Regions from separate parts of the Halotolerantifilum yawarlongkerapense genome, predicted to be linked through region 2. Evidence: a T-box and tRNA genes for the amino acid it is inferred to sense, from the RefSeq annotation. Region 2 holds a T-box; the other holds one or more tRNA genes.
The links. A T-box is a leader RNA that pairs with one kind of tRNA and senses whether it is charged. The one in region 2 lies ahead of metG (methionine--tRNA ligase), so its partner is inferred to be a tRNA-Met.
Positions count from the first base shown of each region.

Region 1: it has a tRNA-Met gene. The T-box ahead of metG (methionine--tRNA ligase) is inferred to sense a tRNA for this amino acid. The anticodon was not compared.

Region 1 covers NZ_CP199719.1:2,158,096-2,167,832, reverse strand. Annotated here, with positions in the region: gene ACULM0_RS10780 (complex I subunit 5 family protein) at 1-983, opposite strand, end outside; gene ACULM0_RS10775 (sodium:proton antiporter) at 985-1,317, opposite strand; gene ACULM0_RS10770 (MnhB domain-containing protein) at 1,310-1,705, opposite strand; gene ACULM0_RS10765 (hypothetical protein) at 1,736-1,990, opposite strand; gene ACULM0_RS10760 (Na(+)/H(+) antiporter subunit B) at 1,994-2,536, opposite strand; gene mnhG (monovalent cation/H(+) antiporter subunit G) at 2,533-2,823, opposite strand; gene ACULM0_RS10750 (MrpF/PhaF family protein) at 2,820-3,083, opposite strand; gene ACULM0_RS10745 (Na+/H+ antiporter subunit E) at 3,080-3,574, opposite strand; tRNA gene ACULM0_RS10740 (tRNA-Ser) at 3,771-3,859, opposite strand; tRNA gene ACULM0_RS10735 (tRNA-Phe) at 3,914-3,989, opposite strand; tRNA gene ACULM0_RS10730 (tRNA-Gly) at 3,995-4,069, opposite strand; tRNA gene ACULM0_RS10725 (tRNA-Leu) at 4,080-4,163, opposite strand; tRNA gene ACULM0_RS10720 (tRNA-Val) at 4,179-4,254, opposite strand; tRNA gene ACULM0_RS10715 (tRNA-Glu) at 4,260-4,334, opposite strand; tRNA gene ACULM0_RS10710 (tRNA-Met) at 4,347-4,422, opposite strand; rRNA gene rrf (5S ribosomal RNA) at 4,443-4,559, opposite strand; rRNA gene ACULM0_RS10700 (23S ribosomal RNA) at 4,679-7,618, opposite strand; tRNA gene ACULM0_RS10695 (tRNA-Ala) at 7,764-7,839, opposite strand; rRNA gene ACULM0_RS10690 (16S ribosomal RNA) at 7,964-9,503, opposite strand; gene ACULM0_RS10685 (alpha/beta hydrolase family protein) at 9,737-9,737, opposite strand, start outside.
Region 2 covers NZ_CP199719.1:1,741,511-1,751,247, reverse strand. Annotated here, with positions in the region: gene holB (DNA polymerase III subunit delta') at 1-442, shown strand, start outside; gene ACULM0_RS08525 (PSP1 domain-containing protein) at 456-1,280, shown strand; gene ACULM0_RS08520 (tRNA1(Val) (adenine(37)-N6)-methyltransferase) at 1,318-2,073, shown strand; gene rsmI (16S rRNA (cytidine(1402)-2'-O)-methyltransferase) at 2,077-2,895, shown strand; gene ACULM0_RS08510 (AbrB/MazE/SpoVT family DNA-binding domain-containing protein) at 2,949-3,191, opposite strand; gene ACULM0_RS08505 (hypothetical protein) at 3,405-3,842, opposite strand; gene ACULM0_RS08500 (flavin reductase family protein) at 3,933-4,442, shown strand; gene ACULM0_RS08495 (YxiG family protein) at 4,480-4,869, opposite strand; T-box leader at 4,995-5,212, shown strand; gene metG (methionine--tRNA ligase) at 5,215-7,179, shown strand; gene ACULM0_RS08485 (TatD family hydrolase) at 7,277-8,056, shown strand; gene rnmV (ribonuclease M5) at 8,058-8,597, shown strand; gene rsmA (16S rRNA (adenine(1518)-N(6)/adenine(1519)-N(6))-dimethyltransferase RsmA) at 8,599-9,474, shown strand; gene ACULM0_RS08470 (Holliday junction resolvase RecU) at 9,471-9,737, opposite strand, start outside.

The sequences.
Region 1 (9,737 bases), 420 kb from region 2:
CCGGCGATGAGGAAGAGGGCCGATTTAAAAAGCGCGTGGTTGAACAGGTGGAGCAGTCCTCCGACGAAGACCACCTCGTTGCCCACCAAACCCATGAGAATCAGACCCGACTGGCTCACGGTACTGAAGGCCAGGGTCATCTTGAGGTCCTTCTGGCTCAATGCGAAAAGAAAACCCACCGTGGCCGTAAGGGTACCGATGATCAGCATGTACTCGGTAAACCCCTGGCTACCGAGCACACGGAAGACCTTGATCAGACCCACGAACCCCGACTTCACGAGAAGGCCCGAGAGTAGCATGGAGATGGACGTGGGTGCAGCAGCGTGGGCCTTGGGTAGCCAGTTGTAGACCGGGAAGAAGGCCGACTTGACCCCGAAGGCCACTACCATCAGGGACAGGCTGAACTTCAGCGCTGTACCATCGGGCATCAGCACCAGATCCGATAAATTGAGCGATCCAATGCTCTGGTAGATGACCATGATCCCCAAAAGATAGAAGACCATGCCCACGCTGTTGAAAAGCAGGTAGTAAAAGCCCGCGCGGACGGCAAAGCCATCTTTTTTGTAGGTGATCAGCACCGCGGAGATGAGCGAGATCAGTTCCACGAGGACAAAGATATTGAACAGGTCGTTAGAAAACAAAAAGGCGTAGTAGGCGCCTCTCAAGAAATGAAAGAAAAAGTAGTACTTGCTGTCCCCGGACCACTTTGTCATCGCGTACAGGCAACTAAAGAGCCAGAGGATCGACCCCAGTAAGACAAAACCGGCCATCAGGGGATCCACGAGCAGCTCGATTCCGATGTGTCTTGGATAACCACCCATGAGCAGGCGAATCTCCCCCTGGGTGGCCACCCGGTAGAGAAGCCTTGCGGCCAGAGGAATCTCCAGCAGGATCACATAGGGACTCAACCGGTTCAAACGCTCGCGGTCTGCAATGTACAGGAGCAGTGCAAAGGCGATCGGCAGGAAGACCAGGGTCAACATACTACAGCTCCCGCTTCAGCACATCGTCCCAGTCGAGCGATCCGAAATAGTGGAAGATCTTGATGCTCATCATCAGCACCAGTGCTGTGATCGAAGCGCCCACAACGATCGTGGTGATCATCAGGGCCTGGGGTAGGGGGTCGACGAAATTCTTGACTCCATCCCAGAAGATCGGCACTTCGGTCCCATCGAGGGCGGCCATGTCGAGAAAAAGCAGGATCAAGGCCACCTCCGCGATGTTAAAACTCACGATGGACTTGATGATATCCTTGGACATCATCAGCCCGTAGATACCGATGAGGAACAAGATCAACGCCATATACAGGTTAAACATCGCCTTCCCCCTCCTCGATAAATGATTCGAAAATGTTGATCAGACCCAAGGTCACCTTGAATCCGATGATAAAGTTCAAGAGTATGAGAAACAGCACATTGGGTTCGATGAAGAAGTTGGTGAAATGAACGCCCTTTGTGAAGTAGGAGAGACCTCCGACGAAGAGCAGGAGGGCGTAGAGTAATTTCTCGATGGTCGACAGAATGGCCAGGGGGAACCGCTCCGGTCGAAAGAAAACGTGAAGGAGAAAACCCGTGGCCACGATAGCCCCACCCTGGAAACCGCCACCGGGTGTCAGGTGGCCGTGCAGGGTAACGTAAGCACCGTACAGGATCAGATAGGGATAGAGAAAGCGGCTCATGGTCCGCAGGATCGTTGAGGTCCGCATGAGGGATCACCTGCCTTTCGGGGCGTTTCGCTAGTGCATGTCCACGTCTTTCTTTGCCATGAAGATCACACCGGTGGTTGCTACGAACAGGATGCTCGTCTCAAACAGGGAGTCGAAGAGCCGGTAATCCAAATAGATCCCCGTGACGATGTTATTCGATTTGACCTCGGTCTGCGTGTTGGCGATGTAGTAGTTCTTGGCCGCTTCATTGGGTTCGAAGCTCACCATGGTGACAAAGGCATAGAAGAAGAGGCTCAGGATCAGGATATTGATGATTTTTCTCATGTCTTAGTCCCCCATATCGATATCCGGCACCAGGATCACCTGGAGGTTGGCATACGGTTCCACCATTTTTTCAAGTTTGTTCATGAGGATACTCGATTCTTTTCCCACGAGATAAAAGGCTTCCATGTTCTCTCGCTTCTCTACGTACAGGTCAATGTTCACCTTTCGAAACACACCCGTGAGCTGGAGATCTTCCTCATCGACATGGGTCATGATCCTCAGGTCCAGGTTGTAAAAATCACAGAAGTCCTGCAGAATCGATTTGCAGTTGCCCGTGTCATCGATAAAGCATTGGTTCATCACGTCTCCTGTGACGATAAAGACCCGCTGCTTGGAAACGGTGAGCAGAAAGATCAGCGGGATCAGAGCACTACCGATGGCGATTTCCGCGATGGCCACGTCCGGGGCCGAGTTGAGGAAATAGAGAGCCGAAATCACCAGGCTGAAGACAGAGAAGTAAATGATCATCCGCAGGTAGTTCCGCTCTTTGATCGTCATGATGGCCACTAGGATCAACAGCACGTGCATGATGTACTTGAGGATCATCGGTATTCCTCCTCCGGTTCAACGCCATTGAGGTGGGCGCTAGATGCAATCAGGTGGTTGGACACCGGTGATGTGATCAGTAGGAAGGCCAGGATGATAAAAAGCTTCAGCGTCAGGGTATTCCAACCGACCTTGAACATCAGGGCCACCAGTATGGCCACGGTAGCCGCTGAGTCAATCATACTCGAGGTCAGGATCCTGGCGTAGAGGTCTTTGAAGACAAAGATCCCGATCATGCCCAGGATCACCAAAAGGGCTCCAAACAGCAATAGGATATCTCCGATCATTTCGTCCGCCCCCCCATGATGACAAATCGGCTGAGTAGTAAGACCACTAGAAAACTCAAAATGGCAAAGGTCATGGAGATGTCGAGTAGGTTCGGGTCACCCCGATCGACACTGATGATCGTAAAGAGCAGTAGCATCTTGATGCTGAGCAGATTCAGGCTCAGGAGCTTATCCCAGATGCTCCGTATGGCAAATAGACGGTAGAGCGTCAACGAGATGGCCAAGAGCAATATGATGTTGGTCAGAGAAATGATCGTCATCTTTTTTTCCTCCCGAAAATTCGCTCGTACCGTGGAATGATGACCGTTTTAAATTCTTCTACCTCCGACACGTCTCGAACAAGGGCCAGGACGATCAGGGTATTGCCCTGGATCTCCAGGCTGATAGTCCCCGGCGTCAGCGTTACCGCATTGGCGATAAGCGTCTTGAGCAATACGTCTTGGCAGGTCAGTTCGTGATAGATGATGGCGCTCCATGCATCGTTCTTGCGAATTTTTTTCACATGTTCATACGTGGCGATAAAAATATCCATGATCACGCGCACGACGAACAGCGTAAAATTAATCAGATTCAGATTGCTAAATACACTCTGGCCCTTATGCGACTCCGTGAGTTCCGTGATCACCATGACCACAGCAGAGATCACGAGGCCCACCAGGATATTCTGAAGGGAAGGATTCCATGTCAAGAGCATCCAGAAGGCAAAAAGTGTCGTCATCAGTTTTAAGTCGATCGCTTGATTCCTGATCATTGCATATCACCCCGCTTGATGTACTATTACCCAATAGTCTATAAGAAAAACAAAAGCATTTCAACTACCTATAGAAAAATTTTATACCTTTTCGTGAAATGAGGACCTTGTGCACTCATGATATCAGAGAAGGGCCCCCTTAGAAAAGCCCGGGCACAAAAAAAAAGAGCCTTCTTGGGCTCTTCATCGCAAATCATGGCGGAGAGGGTGGGATTCGAACCCACGTGGGCTTGCGCCCTAACGGTTTTCAAGACCGCCCCGTTATGGCCACTTCGGTACCTCTCCGGATGGGAAAAGGAATATAGGTCGACCGCGAGTCAACTCGCAGACGACCTATGATGGTGCCCAGAGGCGGAATCGAACCACCGACACGGGGATTTTCAGTCCCCTGCTCTACCGACTGAGCTATCTGGGCATAAATGGAGCGGAAGACGGGATTTGAACCCGCGACCCTCGCCTTGGCAAGGCGATGCTCTACCACTGAGCCACTTCCGCAAGAAAAAAATGGTGCGGGCGAAGGGATTTGAACCCCCACGTCGTAGACACTAGAACCTAAATCTAGCGCGTCTGCCAGTTCCGCCACGCCCGCGTTTTGTGATGCTATTGGTGGGAGCAACAGGGATCGAACCTGTGACCTCCTGCTTGTAAGGCAGATGCTCTCCCAGCTGAGCTATGCTCCCGTGAATGGTGACCCCTGGGGGAATCGAACCCCCGTTACCGCCGTGAAAGGGCGGTGTCTTGACCGCTTGACCAAGGGGCCAGGTATATGTAATGGTTGCGGGGACAGGATTCGAACCTGCGACCTCCGGGTTATGAGCCCGACGAGCTGCCAACTGCTCCACCCCGCGATGGATTGTGATGATGTGAAGACCGGCAACGTCCTATTCTCCCAGGGGACTGCTCCCCAAGTACCTTCAGCGCTGAGAAGCTTAACGTCTGTGTTCGGGATGGGAACAGGTGTATCCTTCTCGCTATCGTCACCGGATTCTTCAATTGTAAGCAAGCTTTCGCTCACTCAAAATCGCATACAGCAAATCAAACCAAGTTGTTTCTAAGAAAAAGTATCTTCTCTTTATGATCTTCTCACCAACCCAAGGTTCGCCTTAGGTCAAGTCCTCGACCGATTAGTACCAATCAGCTAAAAGCATTACTGCCCTTTCACCCTTGGCCTATCAACCAGATGGTCTATCTGGGGTCTTACTCATAAATGATGGGATATCTCATCTTGAGGGGGGCTTCGCGCTTAGATGCCTTCAGCGCTTATCCCTTCCGCACGTAGCTACTCAGCTATGCCCTTGGCAGGACAACTGATCCACCAGCGGTGCGTCCATTCCGGTCCTCTCGTACTAGGAACAGAGCCTCTCAAATATCCAACGCCCACAGCAGATAGGGACCGAACTGTCTCACGACGTTCTGAACCCAGCTCGCGTGCCTCTTTAATGGGCGAACAGCCCAACCCTTGGGACCTACTACAGCCCCAGGATGAGACGAGCCGACATCGAGGTGCCAAACCTCCCCGTCGATGTGGACTCTTGGGGGAGATAAGCCTGTTATCCCCGGGGTAGCTTTTATCCGTTGAGCGATGGCCCTTCCATGCGGTACCACCGGATCACTAAGCCCGACTTTCGTCCCTGCTCGACCTGTATGTCTCGCAGTCAAGCTCCCTTATGCCTTTGCACTCTTTGCGCGATTTCCAACCGCGCTGAGGAAACCTTTGGGCGCCTCCGTTACTCTTTAGGAGGCGACCGCCCCAGTCAAACTGCCCACCTGACATTGTCCCAGAGCTGGATCACAGCTCCTGGTTAGAACACTGGTATGGAAAGGGTGGTATCCAAAGGACGACTCCACACACACTGGCGCGCATGCTTCTATGTCTCCCACCTATCCTGTACATCCCATACCAAAATCCAGTGCCAAGCTACAGTAAAGCTCCACGGGGTCTTTCCGTCTTGCTGCGGGTAACCGGCATCTTTACCGGTACTACAATTTCACCGAGTCCATTGTTGAGACAGCGCCCAAATCGTTACGCCTTTCGTGCGGGTCGGAACTTACCCGACAAGGAATTTCGCTACCTTAGGACCGTTATAGTTACGGCCGCCGTTTACTGGGGCTTCGATTCTAAGCTTCGCTTACGCTAACCTTTCCTCTTAACCTTCCAGCACCGGGCAGGCGTCAGCCCCTATACATCATCTTTCGATTTAGCAGAGACCTGTGTTTTTGGTAAACAGTCGCTTGGGCCTATTCTCTGCGGCCGCCTCAGGCTTTGACACCCTACGCGCGGCACCCCTTCTCCCGAAGTTACGGGGTCATTTTGCCGAGTTCCTTAACAATGGTTCTCTCGCTGGCCTTAGAATTCTCTTCCTACCTACCTGTGTCGGTTTACGGTACAGGCGCCCTAAAAACTCGATAGCGGCTTTTCTCGACAGTTTGAAATCGACAGCTTCGTTACTTAAGTTCACTCCCCATCACAGCTCACCTTTTAACGGGACGGATTTGCCTATCCCATCAAGCTTGCTGCTTGGACGCGCTCTTCCAATCGCGCGCTCTGCCTATCCTCCTGTGTCACCACATCTCTCAAACGCTTCTAAAGCGGTACAGGAATCTTCACCTGTTGTCCATCGCCTACGACTTTCGTCCTCGGCTTAGGTCCTGACTTACCCTGAGTGGACGAGCCTTCCTCAGGAACCCTTAGGTTTTCGGCCGGTGTGATTCTCACACACCTCTCGCTACTCATGCCAACATTCTCTCTTCTATACAGTCCACCATACCTTACAGTACAGCTTCGTCCCGTATACAATGCTCCCCTACCACTAGAAGACCTTAAGTCTTCTAATCCATAGCTTCGGTGGTGGATTTTAGCCCCGGTAATTTTCGGCGCGACATCACTCGACTAGTGAGCTATTACGCACTCTTTCAATGCGTGGCTGCTTCTAAGCCAACATCCTAGTTGTCTAGGCAATGTCACATCCTTTCCCACTTAATCCACACTTGGGGACCTTAGCTGATGGTCTGGGCTGTTTCCCTCTCGACAACGAATCTTATCACACGCTGTCTGACTCCAAGGATAAAGATCACGGCATTCGGAGTTTGATAAGCTTCGGTAGGCGGTGAAGCCCCCTAGGCTAGTCAGTGCTCTACCTCCGTGTCTCATTTCCTCAGGCTAGCCCTAAAGCTATTTCGGGGAGAACCAGCTATCTCCGTGTTCGATTGGAATTTCTCCGCTACCCACAAGTCATCCCAGCCTTTTTCAACAGACATGGGTTCGGGCCTCCACAAAATTTTACTTCTGCTTCACCCTGCTCATGGGTAGGTCACACGGTTTCGGGTCTACGCCATACAACTCGTCGCCCTATTCAGACTCGCTTTCGCTACGGCTACGGTGCTCAAGCACCTTAACCTATCGCTGCATAACGTAACTCGTTGGCCCGTTCTACAAAAAGTACGCGGTCGCAAGTCATGCTTGCTCCCACTGCTTGTAAACATAAGGTTTCAGGTTCTATTTCACTCCCCTCCAGGGGTTCTTTTCACCTTTCCCTCACGGTACTATGCGCTATCGGTCACTTGGTAGTATTTAGCCTTGGGAGATGGTCCTCCCTGCTTCCCACAGGATTTCTCGTGTCCCGTGGTACTCTGGATCGGACGTCGTCCGGGTCCACCTTTCGTCTACGGGACTATCACCCGCTCTGGTGTGCCTTCCCAGGCATCTTCGACTAGACTTATCCCTAAACTTTATTCGTCCGTCCGCAACCCCGAGACCCGTAGGTCTCGGTTTGGGCTCTTTCCCTTTCGCTCGCCGCTACTCGGAAAATAGATTGTTTTATTTCTCTTCCTCCGGTTACTTAGATGTTTCAGTTCACCGGGTTCCCCCCGTCAGGCTATGTATTCACCTGACGGTCCTCGCGGATGAACGCGAGGGGGTTTCCCCATTCGGACATCCCCGTATCATCGCCTGCTTGCGGCTACACGGGGCTTTTCGCAGCTTACCACGTCCTTCATCGGCTCCAAGTGCCAAGGCATCCGCCTTATGCTCTTACTTACTTGACCTGCTTCACCTTGAGTCGGCGATCAGATCTTTTAAAAAAGAGATTCTCTCTTTCAAATTTCAGCTTGGTTTTTTTCTTAGATTTTAAGAAGTTTTGCTGTATGCAATTTTCAATGAGCGTTTCATATGCGACAAAAGAAATCAAAATGGTGGAGGTAAGGAGACTCGAACTCCTGACCCCCTGCGTGCAAGGCAGGTGCTCTCCCAACTGAGCTATACCCCCAGCTTTTCCTTGTCTCCACGCATCTGGTATGCGTGGCATATGAAATTTTGAGAGTTTGAGCTCTCAAAACTGAATCGTACGAACGTCTTTTCATTAAAGGCTTATTTTTTATGATTCTCCTTAGAAAGGAGGTGATCCAGCCGCACCTTCCGATACGGCTACCTTGTTACGACTTCACCCCAGTCATTGGTCTCACCTTCGGCAGCTTCCCCCGCTTAAAGCGGTTGGATCACTGACTTCGGGTGCTCCCAACTTCCATGGTGTGACGGGCGGTGTGTACAAGACCCGGGAACGCATTCACCGCGACATGCTGATTCGCGATTACTAGCAACTCCAGCTTCACGTGGGCGAGTTGCAGCCCACGATCCGAACTGAGATCGGCTTATAAGGATTCGCTCCTGCTTGCGCAGTCGCTGCCCGTTGTACCGACCATTGTAGCACGTGTGTAGCCCAAATCATAAAGGGCATGATGATTTGACGTCATCCCCACCTTCCTCCGGTTTGTCACCGGCAGTCCATCTAGAGTGCCCAACTTAATGCTGGCAACTAAATGCAAGGGTTGCGCTCGTTGCGGGACTTAACCCAACATCTCACGACACGAGCTGACGACAACCATGCACCACCTGTCATCCCTGTCGACCAAAGGTCGAAAGCTCTGGTTAAAGAGCGATCAAGGAGATGTCAAGATTTGGTAAGGTTCTTCGCGTTGCTTCGAATTAAACCACATGCTCCGCTGCTTGTGCGGGTCCCCGTCAATTCCTTTGAGTTTCAGTCTTGCGACCGTACTCCCCAGGCGGGGTACTTATTGCGTTAACTGCGGCACCGACACTCGCATGCCGACACCTAGTACCCATCGTTTACGGCGTGGACTACCAGGGTATCTAATCCTGTTCGCTCCCCACGCTTTCGTGCCTCAGTGTCAGTTACAGTCCAGAAAGTCGCCTTCGCCACTGGTGTTCCTCCTAATATCTACGCATTTCACCGCTACACTAGGAATTCCACTTTCCTCTCCTGTACTCAAGTCCAACAGTTCCCAAGGCTTACAACGGTTGAGCCGTTGCCTTTCACCTCAGGCTTGATGGACCACCTACGCACTCTTTACGCCCAGTGATTCCGGATAACGCTTGCTCCCTACGTATTACCGCGGCTGCTGGCACGTAGTTAGCCGGAGCTTGCTTCTAAGGTACCGTCACTGCTTCTTCCCTTAGAACAGAATTTTACGACCCGAAGGCCTTCATCATTCACGCGGCGTTGCTGCATCAGGCTTGCGCCCATTGTGCAATATTCCCCACTGCTGCCTCCCGTAGGAGTCTGGACCGTGTCTCAGTTCCAGTGTGGCCGATCACCCTCTCAGGTCGGCTACTGATCGTCGCCTTGGTAGGCCGTTACCCTACCAACTAGCTAATCAGACGCGGGCCCATCCTGAACCGATAAAATCTTTAACGAGCAGGTCATGCGACCTTCTCGCTTCATGAGGTATTAATCACCGTTTCCGGTGGCTATCCCTCTGTTCAGGGCAGGTTGCCCACGCGTTACTCACCCGTCTGCCACTTTCCGCAAGTTCCCTTCCACCGAAGTGTCCGTTCCCTCGCTTCTCGTTCGACTTGCATGTGTTAAGCACGCCGCCAGCGTTCATCCTGAGCCAGGATCAAACTCTTTGAAAAAATTTTGAAACCATAGCTCTAATAAAAAATTGACGTTTCGTACGATTCAGTTTTCAAAGATCAAACTGCTGTCGCGGTATCGTTTTCACGTATCTTGCGACTTATATATCATATCAAAGGAGCTACAAACTGTCAAGTCCCTTTTTATGCTGTTGTCCATGCTCCAGACCTTCCGGCCCGAAGCGACTCTCATAGTCTACCATGAAAAACGCCGGAGCGTCAAGAGGAAAAACT
Region 2 (9,737 bases):
TTTGTCCTATCTGGAGGCAGAGCAGTTGGCCCGTCTCTCCGGAGGATCCGTCGGAAGGGCGCTGGCTCTGAAGGAGAGCGATGACTTCTATGCCCTCAGAACCCTCCTCGTGGAGATCGTAATCGATATGATCGATCGCAAGCGTGAGCCGGTTTTGAGAAAAATCTCGAAATTGAAGGCTTATGAAGATTCCTTTGATGATATAATGTATATACTTAAACATCTGTTTCGTGATCTCATGATACTAAAAGGTGGTGGAGATGATCGCTTATTGATCCATGCCGATGAGATCGAGCTGCTACGTGCCAAAAGACACGCGGTCTCCCGAGAGCAACTTCTGCGGGCGATGGAGCAGCTGGAAGCTTGTGAAACGATGTTTAAGCAGAACGTTCAAGTGGAAACCATTATGGATGTTCTTTTTGTCAATCTTTTGTCCGCATAGCGAGGAGGAATTTATGGTAACCGTTGTGGGCGTACGTTTTAAAAAAGCGGGGAAGATCTATTATTTCGATCCTGCAGATCATACAGTACAGCAAAACGATGAAGTCATCGTGGAGACGGCCAGGGGTGTTGAGTTCGGCACCGTGGTCATCGGTCCCAGGGAGATTACGGAAAAAGAGGTGGTTTCACCTCTCAAACGCGTGATCCGAGTGGCGACACACGAAGATCGTATCGTGCACCAAACGAACAAGTTGAAGGCAGAAGAAGCCATGACCATTTGCGAGGAAAAAATCCGGGCGCATGGACTAGGCATGAAGTTGGTCGATGGGGAATACACTTTCGACAACAACAAAGTGATCTTTTACTTCACAGCTGATGGAAGAGTGGATTTCCGGGAACTGGTAAAGGACCTGGCCTCAGTTTTCCGCACGAGAATCGAGCTGAGACAGATCGGCGTACGGGATGAAGCGAAGATGCTCAACGGCGTCGGTCCCTGTGGAATCCAACTCTGTTGCGCCAACTGGCTCTCAGAGTTTGACCCGGTCAGCATCAAGATGGCAAAAGACCAGAACTTATCGTTGAACCCTTCGAAAATTTCTGGTGTATGCGGTCGACTGATGTGCTGTCTGCGTTACGAGCACGAGAATTATGTGCAGATGCGCGTGGATCTTCCGGTACGAGGCGCCGAAGTGATGACGCCCGAAGGTGCCGGCATTGTGGTCGACAGCATCATTTTGCAGGAGTCGGTGAAAGTACGGTTGTTCGCCGATAAGAAGAAGCGGGAACTCGGTGAAGATGTCCTGCTCTTTAAAAAAGAAGATGTCAAGAAAGTCAAATAGGGAACCCGAGAGGGTCCCCTTTTTTTGAAAGGAGCTAATGTTGAGAAAAGGTGAACGGATCGACGATCTACAGAGGGAAGGACTTCGGATCATACAGAATCCCGATTGGTTTTGTTTCGGGATCGATGCCGTCTTACTGTCCGATTTCATCCGCATAAGACCGGGTAAGCGGGCGGTCGAGTTCGGTAGCGGTACGGGGATTATCCCCATCCTGCTGACAGCCAGGACACGGGTGGCTCGCATCCACAGTTTTGAGATTCAAGAAGAGGTGGTCGAAATGGCCCGCAGGAGTGTCGCCATGAATGGTCTGGAGGATCGTATCGAGATCATCCACGCGAACCTCTCGCAGGCCGCGGAGCACCTCGGGGCCGGCGAGATCGACGTGGTCTTCTCGAATCCCCCGTACATGACGGCCGATGATGGCATGAGTAGTCCCACACAACAGAAGGCCATCAGTCGACATGAGCTGACCTTTACACTGGAAGAATTATTCGCGAGTGCCTCTCGACTGCTCAAAGACCGCGGGGATCTTTACCTCGTGCATCGACCCCACCGATTGGTGGATTTGATTGTTGCCGCGCGCAACCATGATCTGGAGCCGAAGACCATCCGCTTCGTTCATCCGAAAGAGAGGGAGGCTCCTAACATTGTGCTGCTCCACTGTAAAAAGCGCGGTCGTCCTGAGTTGAAATTCATGCCTCCCCTGGTGGTCTACGATGAAAAGGGTGACTATACCGAGGCAATCCACGGGATTTACCAAAGCGCCCAAATCGATACTTTTGAAGGGAGATAGATTATGCTGAGCATTGTCCCCACCCCCATAGGCAACCTAGACGACGTGACCTATCGTGCGTTGGAAACCCTACGGTCGGCCGATCTGATCGCCTGTGAAGACACGCGCCATACGCTGAAGCTCCTGAGACATTTTGAGATCGAGAAGACCTTGATGAGTTATCATTTGCATAACCAAGAGGGTGCATCGGAAAAGATTCTCTCCCGGCTGGAAGCGGGTGCCCATGTGGCGCTCGTGACAGATGCCGGTATGCCGGGGATCCAGGATCCCGGCAGTTTGATCATCGAAAAGGCCATCGCCGGAGGTCACGAGGTCCGGGTGCTACCTGGTCCCACGGCCTTCGTGAACGCCCTGGTGGGATCGGGACTGCCGACGGAGCACTTCTTTTTTCATGGGTTCCTACCGCGTAAAAAAGCGGCCCGGATAAAGGTCTTTGAACACCTATCGCCTCTTGATGCCACGCTGATTTTTTACGAAGCGCCCCACCGGCTTGTCGCCTGCCTCGAGGATCTGAAGGAAAGCCTGCCTGGTAGGCGGATTGTCGTGGCCAGGGAGCTCACCAAGACTTATGAAACCTTTCACAGGGGATCGGCCGCCGAGCTCATGGCGCACTTCGGGGAGACGGGTGTAAGGGGAGAGATCGTACTTCTGGTCGAGGGGGCACCAGCACCCGAGGAGACGGATTACGATGATCTGCCGGTAAGGGAGCATATCTTGGGTTTTATGGAGATGGGGTTCTCCAAGAAAGAGGCCATCAAGAAAGTGGCCAAGCTGCGGGGTGTCCAGAAGAACGAGATCTACCGAGAGAGTCACGACCTATGACCAGAGGAAAAGCCCCCATCTCTCTGCTTCGAGAGATGGGGGCTTCGGATTCCTTACAGCGTTTTCAATTCTTCAATACAACTGGGGCAGATGTTCTTGCCCTTGATATTGGTGACGCCTTTGGCCTGACCACAGAAAATGCAAGCGGGTTCATATTTTTTTAGAATGATGGTTTCGCCTTCTGTAAAAATTTCAAGCGCATCTTTTTCTGCGATGCTTAAGGTACGTCTGAGTTCGATGGGGATAACCACACGACCGAGCTCATCGACCTTTCTCACGATACCAGTGGATTTCATCGACTAACCTCCTCACTAGACAAAAGTAGACAAATTTCGACAAAATACACCTAAATAATAGCAACAGATGGCACAAGTGTCAAATGTTACTTATGATTCGGGGCTATTTTGTTAATTTATGGTTCAATTATACTATCAACCTTCCTATAATTCAATTGTTTTCCAAAGAAATTTCGACAAAATGCACCGCTCAAAGAGCGGTGCACGGTTTGCTTATTCACTTTCGGCTTTTTCTTCCTTCACTACGTCCTCGGTTTCATTCTCCTTGTTGAAAAAACGATCGTAGGCCTTCTTGCCCACGGAAGCGGTGTGGAAAAACGAGCTGATGGTTCCCACGATATCCTTGTTGTCGTTGATCTCCTTGGTCACCTCTTCGCTCGTATCGGCGACATTGTCAATCGTACCCCGGAAACGGCCCAGCGTATAGGCCACCTCTGTGGAGATGTCCTTGGCGTTTTTCGTCAGATCGGGTACGCTATCGAGCGTTGCATCGATCTCCTCTCGGTTCTCTTCAATCAAGGCTTTGACCATCTTGAGCGACTGATACGCTTTGCGCAGGATCAGCACCAGATAGGCAAGAATCACCATCACCAAGATCCAAAGGAAGAAGAACCCGACGTCTTTCAATGTAAAAGCCAGTACAGTATTCAAATGAAATCACCCCATCAAATTGTATTGCGTTGCCCCTATCCTTTAATTTATGCCCATTATAGCGCGTTCTAACAGTAGAAAGGAGAAAAAATGGAAAAATATTTGAAAAGATGGCACGATGATGCGGATCTTATCCTCGAGAGGCTCTCAAAAGGTGCTTTTGTTACGGTTTCCGATGGCGAACGGGAAAATGCGATGACGATCGCCTGGGGGAGCCTGGGTTATCTCTGGAACCGCCCGGTGTTCACGCTCTACGTCCGCCCTTCGCGGTATACCGATGAGTTGCTGAGAAGATCGGATAGTTTCACGGTCTCGATACCCGAGGCCGGGGCCTACCGCGAGGCGCTGTCGCTGTGCGGAAGCCGCTCGGGGCGCGATCTTGACAAGGTGGAGGCGAGCGGGTTGAAATGCATATCCTCCGAACGGGTGGCGGCCCCGACACTACTGATCGCCGGCCGACACCTCGAGTGTCGGGTGCTGCAAAGGGAAGGCTTCGATGGGGACTCAATCCCGCGCTCGGTGCAGGAAGGGCATTATCCAACGGGAGATTTCCATCATATCTACTACGGTGAGATCCTGAGAACTTACGATTTGAAGTAAAAAAAAGCAGCCCTTTGGGCTGCCGGGTGGTGAAGGATTATTGTAGCGGTCGTTTGACATCGAGCTGTTTGTCGTCGATACGAATCGACGAGGCCTCGATGTACAGGGAAGATGTACCCGTGTCCACGGCGAAATTGGGAACACTGATGTTCACCGCATCCTCAGGGTCCGTCACGTCGACAGTGGCAAATTCTCCAAACCCCGTGGAGAAATAACTGATGGCATCAAGCTGACGCCCTGAGAACAGGGCGGATTCCTCGCCATCGACGAAGTAAAAGGCGGACACCCCATTGAAGAACACGCGAGTTCTTTCACCAGAGGCATCGACGAGTTCCACTTCGATCACTTCTTCCTGCATATGGAAATGAAGTTGGGCCACCCGTTTGTTCTTGTATTGATGAAGTAGGGGATTCAGTTTCTCCTGCATATTTGTCACTCCTCAAAAAGCACCTATTGTTGCGCTTACACTTTTTTATCATATGGAGCGGATAATTGCAAGTGCATTTGTACAGCTTGTCTTCATCGGGGGCCTATGGTATAATTTTGACATTGAAACAGGCTGAGAAGGGAAGAGTATCTCGAGCGAAAATGTCAAGAGAGCCGGTGGTTGGTGGGAACCGGTCGTTTTCACGGGAGAAGATGGTCCCCGAGCCGCTCGGTCGACGAACGTGAGACCGGGCCGTACCCCCGCGTTAAGGGAGCAGAGTGAGGGCATCCGATCGAGGATCTCTAACTAGGGTGGTACCGCGAATGAAACCTTCGTCCCTAAGGGATGGGGGATTTTTCACTTTTTGAGAAGAGGAGGCGACTGAATATGTCCGATCGCAAGACGTTTTATGTGACGACACCCATTTACTATCCGAGCAGCAAGCTCCACATCGGTCACACCTACACGACGGTGGCCGCCGACGCCATTGCCAGGTACAAGCGTGCCAAGGGATTTGATGTCATGTTCTTGACCGGGACGGATGAACACGGTCAGAAAATCGAGAAGGTTGCTACAGAAGCAGGGAAAAGCCCCAAGGCCTTTCTCGATGAAATCGTGGCAGAGATCAAGGTGCTCTGGGAGACCATGGAGATTTCCTATGACGATTTCATCCGGACCACCGATGAAGACCACAAGCGCCGCGTGCAGATGATCTTCCAGAAGCTCTACGACAAAGGGGACATCTACAAAGACCAGTACGAGGGTCTCTACTGTACACCTTGCGAGTCCTTCTGGACAGACTCACAGGTGGAAGATGGGAAATGTCCCGATTGCGGGGGTCCGGTAGAGGTGACCAGCGAAGTGGCCTACTTCTTCCGTTTATCCAAGTACCAGGATCGTCTGCTCGAGCTCTTCGAGACCAATCCGGAGATTCTAGAACCCGCTTCACGTGTCAAAGAAATGGTCAACAACTTCATCAAACCTGGCCTTGAGGATCTCTGCATCTCACGGAGTTCCTTTGACTGGGGAATCGAAGTGCCCATCGACGAAGAGCATGTGATCTACGTTTGGCTGGATGCCCTGTCGAACTACATCACTGCCCTCGGTTACCCCGAAGTGGAAGAGGGAAAATTCGCACGATACTGGCCGGCTGATATCCATCTCGTTGGAAAGGAGATCGTTCGCTTTCACACGATTATTTGGTTTGGTCTTCTGATGGCCTTGGAGATCGACCTACCGAAGAAAGTTTTTGGACACGGTTGGATCCTGCTAGACGGTGGTAAGATGAGCAAATCGAAAGGGAATATTGTGGACCCTGTCGTGCTTATCGATCGTTATGGCGTGGATGCCTTGAAATACTTCCTCCTTCGCGAGTACGCCTTCGGTCAAGATGGTCTGTTCACCAACGAGGTCCTGTTGAACCGACTGAATGCCGATCTGGCGAACGATCTGGGGAACCTGGTGTCACGTACGCTGGCCATGGTGGAAAAATACCGCGATGGCGTTGTGCCAGCGGCGGGACCGGCCTTTGATTTTGACGAAGACATGAAGACGCTTGCTGCCACCTGCCATGAACGCGTGGACGCTCACATGGCGGACCTGGACTTCTCGGGAGCGCTCGAGGAGATATGGCAAGTGATCCGACGGACGAACAAGTATATCGATGAGACGATGCCCTGGGCTCTCGCGAAAAAGGAAGAATCGGCAGAGCAACTGGATACGGTGCTCTACAATCTGATCGAAGGGATCCGTGTGATCAGTGTGCTCATCCAGCCATTCATGCACCACACCTCACAGAGAATCTGGGAGCAGCTGGGTATTGATGAGCAGCCCTACGCGTCCAGTGAAACCTTCGGTCTCTATCCCGTGGGCAATACGGTTAAGAAAGGGGAATCACTCTTTCCCCGTATCGATGTGGCGAAGGAACTGGAGGAACTCAACCAGATGAACGAAGAGAAGAAGGCACCGGAAGTAAAGAAGCCCGAACCCAAGGAAGAAATCAGTATAGATGATTTTGCAAAGTTGGATCTGCGCGTGGCAGAGGTTATCGAGGTTGAAGATCATCCGAATGCCGACAAGCTCTTGGTATTGACTCTGGACCTAGGCTACGAAAAGCGCCAGGTGGTATCGGGGATCAAGTCACATTACAATCGAGACAATCTCTTGGGCAAAAAAGTGGTTGTGATCACGAATCTGAAACCGGTGAAGCTACGAGGGGTAGAATCCCAGGGGATGATTCTGGCTGCTGAAGACCAAGAGAATCTGAGCCTTCTCGGTGCAGATGTCGTGCCCGGCACCTCGGTCTCTTAATCGAGTGCAAGGATAAGAGAAAGGCCTGGGTTGTCCCGGGCACTTCTTTTTCTCAAGAGAAAAACAGGAAACGAAAGAACTGAAGGAGGCACTACCCATGACACTTTTTGACTCACACACCCACCTGGATGATGGGAGGTTCCAATCCGATCGCGAGTTTGTGATCCAACGTGCGAGAGCCGCAGGTGTGCGGTTCATATTGAACCCCGGGGCAGACCTCGCTTCGTCTACCGAGGCCGTGCGTTTGGCCGAGGAGAACGAAGACTACTATGCTGCCGTGGGCGTTCACCCTCATGAGGCCAAATCCGTGGACGATCAGGTATTGGCCCTGATCAAGCATCTTGCCCGATCTGAGAAGGTGGTGGCGATCGGGGAAATCGGACTCGATTATCATTACGATCACTCCGAACGCTCCGTTCAAAGGGAGGTCTTCCGTCGCCAGATCCAACTGGCCATGGACTTGCACTTGCCCATCATCATACACGACCGGGAGGCACATGCGGATGTACTCGAGATACTGAAGGAGGAAGAGGCTTTCTCCAACGGTGTACTTCTGCATTGCTATTCTGGGTCGGCAGAGATGGCCAGACAGTATGTCGAGTTGGGGGCAATGATTTCCCTTGCTGGACCGGTCACCTTCAAGAATGCCAAGAAACCCGCAGAGGTGGCACAAGAGGTCCCCCTCGATCATCTGCTCATCGAGACGGACGCGCCTTATCTCACACCTACACCGCACCGCGGAAAGCGAAATGAGCCGGCCCACGTGAAATGGGTGTGCGAACGGATCGCCGAGCTAAGGGGATTGACACCAGAGGAAGTCGCCGAGGCAACCACGGCGAACGCACTGCGATTTTTCAAGATCAAAGACGGGCGCTAAAATGATAACGGTTAAGGAGACGATTGTCGTCGAGGGGCGCGATGATCTGACGAGGCTTCGAACCTGTCTGGATGCCCATATCATCATTACCCATGGTTTCGGTATCACAGAGGCGATCTACAGGGAGATTGCCTATGCCGTGGAGCGGACGGGTGCGATTGTTCTTACGGATCCCGACTATGCTGGAGAACAGATTCGGTCTAGAATCAACCGGCGGATTCCAGGGGTCAAGCACGCCTTCATCACCCGTGAGGAAGGCACCCTCGATGACAACGTGGGCGTGGAAAACGCATCTTGTGGGGCTATTCTAGAAGCACTCGCCAAAGTGCGGACGTTGTCGGAAAAACCCGGTGACTATACACCGGCGGATCTTGTGATGCTGGGTCTCTCTGGACATCCCCAAGCTGTCGAACGACGCAATCAATTGGGCAAGGTGCTGGGTATCGGTTATGCGAATGCGCGCGGTTTCCTCGAGCGGCTCAATCACTATGGCATCACGCGTCAAGAACTCGCGGATGCCTTGGATGAACTGGGGTGGTAGAATGACGAAATTGAGTTCACCGAAACGAGTCAAGGCGATCAAAGAAGCTTTTAACTTCGAGATGGCAAAGGGATTGGGTCAGAACTTTTTGATCGATGAAAGTATGATCGATCGAATCGTGGCGGGTGCTGGTCTCGAAGCCGGTGATCAGGTCCTGGAGATCGGTCCCGGGATGGGGGTGCTGACGGAAGCCATGGCCGGCGTTGCCGAGCGTGTGGTGGCTGTGGAAATCGATGATCGGTTGATTCCCATCTTGGCGGAGACCTTATCCCATCGTGAGAATGTAACCGTTGTACACGGGGATGTCCTAGCCCTCGATCTGGCAGAAGTCCTGTCGGGTCATTTCACGAGACCGCCAAAGGTAGTGGCGAACCTACCCTATTACATCACGACGCCGATCATCATGCGTTTTCTTGAAGAGGGATTAGAGGTAACGGATCTCATCGTGATGGTGCAAAAAGAGGTGGCCGATCGAATCATCGCATCACCGGGTAACAAAACATACGGTGCCTTGAGTGTGGCGGTACAGTATTATGCGGAGGCAGAGAAACTATTCCGCGTACCCCGTTCCGTCTTCATGCCCCAGCCAGGGGTGGATTCGATGGTGATCCGCTTGAGGATTCGCCAAGAACGGGCGGTGGATGTCTTGAGTCGCAGGTCCTTCTTCCAGGTGGTCAAGGCGGCCTTCGGTCAGCGGAGGAAAACACTCCTCAATGCGCTTTCGGCGGGACTTGAGCTCGAAAAAAGCGCTTTGGCAGATGTGCTCTGGGAAGCGGGGATCGATCCCAAGCGAAGGGCAGAAACGCTCTCGATGGATGATTTTGCAGCGCTTACCAATGGCTTGATCCGACAAAAAATGTTGAAACCGCTCGATTAGAGCGGTTTTTTATCGACCCTTTTTTCTTTGAAACGAAGATATGCATTTAATGTGGGTAGATAGTTTAATACCCCCCCGTGCTCCCGATGGATCTCCAGGGAATCATCGAGAGCGGCCATAGCGATGGAACTACGGTCCTTACCTCGAACGGCTTCTTCCACCAGCTCATAGGGAATCAAAAAGAATCGATCGGGGTCCTTGAAGTGGCAGATCAGAAAGCTCAATCCCTTCTGATCGTTAAAGTCCCTCATGTAATCGATCTG